2 regions of the Bacillus sp. FSL R5-0422 genome follow, and region 1 is predicted to be linked to the other one. Evidence: predicted binding sites of a transcription regulator. Region 1 holds the regulator's gene; the other holds the start of a gene.
What was found. Region 1 encodes Rex, which represses fermentation and respiration genes when NADH is low (regulators of the CRP and FNR family bind a similar motif). Its sites were predicted from a motif close to TTGTGAAATATTTCACAA; they were not measured.
Positions count from the first base shown of each region.

Region 2: the regulator Rex is predicted to act here: its motif matches at 1,341-1,358, upstream of MKX52_RS17580 (cytochrome ubiquinol oxidase subunit I).

Region 1 covers NZ_CP152014.1:588,201-591,317, reverse strand. The annotation lists gene MKX52_RS02940 (NUDIX domain-containing protein) at 1-505, shown strand, start outside; gene tatC (twin-arginine translocase subunit TatC) at 544-1,308, opposite strand; gene MKX52_RS02930 (twin-arginine translocase TatA/TatE family subunit) at 1,315-1,494, opposite strand; gene MKX52_RS02925 (redox-sensing transcriptional repressor Rex) at 1,522-2,175, opposite strand; gene moaC (cyclic pyranopterin monophosphate synthase MoaC) at 2,191-2,682, opposite strand; gene MKX52_RS02915 (ABC-F family ATP-binding cassette domain-containing protein) at 2,822-3,117, shown strand, end outside.
Region 2 covers NZ_CP152014.1:3,426,032-3,429,148, reverse strand. The annotation lists gene isdG (heme oxygenase) at 1-1,106, shown strand, start outside; gene MKX52_RS17580 (cytochrome ubiquinol oxidase subunit I) at 1,438-2,853, shown strand; gene cydB (cytochrome d ubiquinol oxidase subunit II) at 2,840-3,117, shown strand, end outside.

The DNA of each region.
Region 1 (3,117 bases):
GGAACATGACATTATGTATCTCTATTTTCAGCTAAGAAGTCCCGTAAAAAAGGATTTTCCTTTTCTGTTTGATATCACCGTAGCAGGTCATCTTCTTGCAAATGAACAGCCTTCTGACGGTATGAGAGAGGTAGAAGAAGAGATCGGTCTTACTATACCTTTTGAGGATTTGACCTTTGCAGGTGTTATACAGGATGAAATCCATCTACACAATTTTACTGATCGTGAATTTTGCCATGTCTATCTTTACGTCCATCCAGAAGAGCAGATGAACATTCAATTACAAAAAGAAGAAGTCGCTGGACTTTACAGAGCAAAGCTAATGGATGCACAGCAGCTATTCACTAGAAAAATTGACAACATGAAGCTGGAGGGTTTTGAAATTGATAAAGCCGGAGAACGACGTAAGGAAAGCAAAGTAGTCAGTGTAAAAGATTTTGTCCCGCATGAACCCGCCTATTATGAGCATCTATTCCAAGCAATCAATCAATTCCTGTCAAAATAGAAAAAACATCGTGACCCTTATTTGGATCACGATGTTTTTTATGAGACATCATCATTTTCTTTCTCCTCTGTCTCTGTTTGCTGCATTTTACGATAGGTCACTCTCGAAATGACAATACTCACTTCGTACAATACGAGCATCGGCAAAGTAACCATGAGGTGGGAAACGATCTCTGGCGGTGTAATCAGTGCGGCAATGACAAGGAGGACAAAATAGGCATACTTCCGTATTTTTGATAAAAACATCGGTGTGATGATGCCAAGTCTTGTGAGAAACATCAACACAACGGGCATCTGAAACAAAAAGCCAAATGGAAGTGTTAACTGCATCAGAAATGTAAAATACTCATGAATCCCAATGACTTGCTCTACATTTAAATCATTCGACATCCGTATCATAAAATCAACGACAAACGGAAACAAAATAAAATAAGAGAAAGCCACACCGCTTAAAAATAAAAGCAGTGCAATCGGAATATAAGCAAGTGTCACCTTTCTTTCTTTATCATATAAGCCAGGGCTCACAAACGCCCATAGCTGATACAAAATCACGGGACACGTCAAAACCAAAGCAATGACAAATGCGAACTGCATAAACACGTACAGAGGATCTGTGAGCTTAAACGCGTTCAGCGTCAGTGTTGCCGCTTCATCCGTATTTTGTAAATATACAATTACCGGCTTAGCGAGAAAAAAACCTGCCACCATAAAGGCAACAAAGAACATCGCAATGACCACTAAACGTTTTCGCAGTTCCACAATATGCTCCATAAGCGGCATATCTTTGACATTCATGAAGCTCATCCTATTCTACTGATCTTCTTTTTTCTTATTTTCTTCCTGATCATCAGCTAAACCCTTTGTGGCATTTTTGAATTCACGTAATGTATCTCCTGCTGCTCTTCCTAATTGAGGAAGCTTTTTCGGCCCAAAAATAATGAGCGCAACAATCGCAATCAGAACCAAACTTCCAGGACCAATCGGACCCATTTGCTCCACCCCCTTTACCCCTTTTCGTCAATCCTCCTGTGTAATAGAGTAATGCTTTAAGAAATACACAAGAGACTGAAGTTCAACCGCCAAATCTATATGATGAATTCGAATGTGTTCCGGCACATTCAATCGGGCCGGCGTAAAATTAAGGATCCCTTTGATGCCAAGGGCAATCAAACGATCTGTAATGGGTTGAGCTGCTACGGCAGGTACTGTCAAAATGGCAACAGGTATATCTCCTACCTCTTGAACATGCTCTTCAAGCTTATCCAAATCATAGACAGGCACGCCGCCTATCTCACTACCTATTTTACTCTCATTGACGTCAAAAGCCATTGAAATTTTTGTATTATTATTTTTGATGAAATTATAGTGTAAAAAAGCAGTCCCTAAATTCCCGACACCGATGAGCATGACATTGGTCATTTCATCTTGGTCAAGTGTCTTTCTGAAGAAAGTCAAAAGGTAATCGACATTATAGCCATACCCCTTCTTCCCAAGTGCACCAAAGTACGAAAAATCTCGGCGAATGGTAGCAGAATCCACTTTGACTGCATCACTAAGCTCTGCCGATGAGACCCTTTGTTTTCCTGATGCATGCAGATTTTTTAAAAAACGGTAATATAGCGGCAAACGTTTGGCTGTCGCTTGTGGAATTTTTGACTGATCTATATTCATATAAGGTCCTCCAACTTAAATATCAGATGCTCTGTGAAAATCACCGTTTTTCCCGCCTGTCTTTTCAATTAAATAGGTAGGACCGATGATCATGCCTTTATCAATCGCTTTGCACATGTCGTAAACGGTCAGTGCACATACTGAAGCAGAGGTGAGCGCTTCCATCTCCACACCCGTACTTCCTTTTGTTTTCACCTGTACTTGTATGTTCAGAATGTGCGCATTTCCGTCTTCCTCCCAATCAAAGGAGATATCCACTCCTTTTAATGCAAGCGGATGACACATTGGAATAATGGTAGATGTTTGCTTTGCTGCCATAATGCCAGCAACCTGTGCAACAGACAGCACATCCCCTTTTCCAATTTCACGTTGCTCTATTTTATGAAACACTTCTTTTATCATACGAACACTTGAAGCAGCAACAGCGGTTCTCATAGTAGATGATTTGTCACTAATGTCGACCATCTTTGCTCTTCCTTGTTCGTTAAAGTGGCTAAATTGACTCATCTTTTCAACGCTCCCTCACTCAAATGATACACTATTTTTTCCTATCTGTCTTTCATTTGAATATGGCGATTGTATGTAATATTTGCTGGTTTACTGCTGATAAGCTACACTTAACATATTATAGCAGAGGTGAAGTTACATGATGATTCTACAATTGAATCAGCTGTCCAAATCGTTTGGTGCTGATACCGTTTTAACGAATATAAAATTGGAAGTGAAAGCAAGGGATCGAATTGCCATTGTAGGTCGTAACGGCGCAGGCAAATCCACTCTTTTGAAAATCATTGCCGGTCAATTGTCTTACGAACAAGGTGAGATCATCAAACCGAAAGACCTATCGATCGGCTATTTAGCACAGCATACCGATGTGACGTCTACACGTACGTTAAAAGACGAATTATTATCGGTTTTTGATCATTTAAAAAAAATGGAACA
Region 2 (3,117 bases), 800 kb from region 1:
TGGATGACGTGAGTCTCAGTCAAGGAGGCTTTCAGCTCTCATCTATATCAGCAGCTGTTCCTAAAGGAAGCGTGACAGGCATTATTGGACCGAATGGATCAGGGAAGTCGACTTTTATTAAAGCAGCCGCACGCCTTACATCAATCGAAAGCGGCATGATATATATTCATGATATACCGCAAAAAGAGATGACGGCTCAGGAGATTGCAAAGGAGATCGCCGTTCTCATGCAGACGAGGACAGCTATTCCATCTATGACCGTACGGGAGCTGGTCGCACTTGGACGCAGTCCGCATCGTTCGATCTGGAAAAAAAGCTCGAAGACAGATCAAGAAGCGATTGAGTGGGCGCTTGATGTGACCAATAGCCGTATCAATGAAAATAGAATGCTGCATACATTGTCTGGCGGAGAAAGGCAAAAAGCGTATATTGCGATGGCGCTTGCTCAGAAGACAGAGACGATTATTCTGGATGAGCCGACAACTTACTTAGATATTGCGCATCAGCTTGATTTACTAGAGCTACTCAAACAGCTGAATAAGACGCATGGAATCACCATTTTAATGGTTCTTCACGACCTGCAGCAGGCAGCAAAATATTGTGACCGCCTTATCGTGATGAAGCGTGGTCAGATTTATCAAATAGGGACACCAAAAGACGTATTAACAGAAAGCTTTTTCAAAGAGGTCTTTGGGATTCAGGCTGAGGTTCACTTAGATGGTGAGCATCCGCTGATTATTCCAATCGCTTCGATCCAACAACAAAAGGGAGATGAACAAAACATGATCATTGTTAATAACCAGGTAAGAGTAGAAAAAGGCAGTGCCGACCACCTCGTCAAACGTTTTAACAAGCAAGGACAGGTAGAATTCATGGAAGGATTTTTAGGCATGGAAGTCTGGGTCACACAGCAGACAACCGATTACGATGAAGTGACCATTCATACACGCTGGAATCGAAAAGAAGACTTCGTGAACTGGACAAAATCTCAGGCATTTGGTGATGCGCACGCTCATGGAAAAGCGAAACCTGAAGGCCTATTGAAAAACAAAATTACGTACTATGAAGTACAAGTGACTAGACCGGCTTTACAGAAAAAAGCCTAAAAAAGAAACAAAGCGCTGCAGCTCACGTGCAGCGCTATTTTTTTGCGTTTTTTTACTTTCTGTCACATTTCTTTGACAAAGTATTCAAACAACTGACACAATACCATCCAATTTTTAGGTAAAATTTACTTTATTTTTGAAGCGTATGGGTGTAAAGTACAGGTATAAATAACTAACCGAATGAAAAGCAAGAGTAAAATTTCACCGAGTAAACCATTTCAAACAGGCTATTATTTGTGAATCGTTGAACAAATAGTGAACATTTTGTGAAATGGTGAGCATAAATATTTCAAATCATTCGGCATGTGAAAGTAAGGGAGGATGTAAGACTGTGAGTGAGCTGTTTTTAGCAAGATTTCAATTTGCTTCAACGACATTATTTCATTTTATTTTTGTTCCTATGTCAATAGGTTTGGTGTTTATCGTTGCATTGATGCAGACCCTTTATGTCGTCAAGAAAAAAGAGATTTATAAAAAAATGGCGAAGTTTTGGGGTCATCTATTCTTACTCAATTTTGCAGTAGGTGTGGTGACAGGGATTCTCCAGGAATTCCAGTTTGGGATGAACTGGTCAGATTATTCAAGGTTTGTCGGTGATGTATTTGGTGCACCGCTTGCCATTGAAGCACTGCTCGCCTTTTTCCTTGAATCTACATTTATTGGACTTTGGATATTCGGCTGGGATCGCTTGCCGAAGAAGATTCATTTATTGTGTATTTGGCTTGTTTCCCTTGGTACGATCTTTTCGGCGTTTTGGATTTTACTCGCCAACTCATTTATGCAAGAACCAGTTGGATTTGTGATTAAAAATGGCCGTGCAGAAATGAATGATTTTGGCGCTCTTGTAACAAACCCGCAGCTTTGGGTTGAATTCCCGCACGTTCTGTTTGGGGCGCTGGCTACAGGTGCATTCTTTATCGCAGGAGTTAGTGCCTATAAAATGATCAAAAAACAAGAAATCGCCTTTTTCAAAAAATCATTCCAGATTGCGATGGTTCTCGCTTTAATTTCTGGCTTAGGTGTGGCGTTCTCTGGACATGATCAAGCGAAGCACTTAATGGAATCACAGCCGATGAAGATGGCAGCAAGTGAAGCCCTTTGGAAGGATAGTGGAGATCCAGCGGCTTGGACACTATTTGCCAATATTGATACAGATAAAAAAGAAAACTCTGCGGAGATCAATATTCCGTTTGCTTTAAGTTACTTGGCTTATTCGAAATTTAGTGGAGATGTGCCAGGTATGCTGACCCTTCAAAAAGAATATGAAGCAAAGTTTGGTCCTGGAGACTATATTCCGCCAGTAAAAACAACGTTCTGGAGCTTTAGAATCATGGTCGGTGCCGGCATGCTGATGATTTTTGCCAGTATGATTGGCTTGTACTTAAGCTTTAGAAAAAAACTCGAAACGAACAAATGGTTTTTACGCTTCATGGTAGGGATGATTTCATTCCCATTTATTGCGAACTCAGCTGGCTGGATTATGACCGAAATTGGGCGTCAGCCGTGGACGGTCTTTGGAATGATGACGACGGCTCAATCGATTTCACCAAACGTATCGTACGGCATGCTGTTATTCTCAGTCATTAGCTTTACGACGATTTATCTGATTCTTGCCATCTTGCTTGCCTACCTATTCATTCGAGAAATTAAAAAAGGTGCACATTCGGAAGAGGATACAGATCAAAAGGATGAAACGGACCTGTCTACAGATCCATTTGATGGAGGCGCATATCATGGCATATCTTAACGAGATTTGGTTTATTCTTGTCGCAGTATTGTTTGTTGGATTTTTCTTCTTAGAAGGATTTGATTTTGGTGTTGGGATGTCCATGCAGCTACTTGGTAAAGATGCGCACGAACGCCGCATTTTAATTAACACGATTGGACCTTTCTGGGATGCGAATGAGGTCTGGCTGATTACAGCTGGGGGCGCAATTTTCGCTGCTTTCCCGCACTGGTATGCCACGATGTTCAGTGGATACTATATACCGTTTGCGGTTCTCCTCTTAGC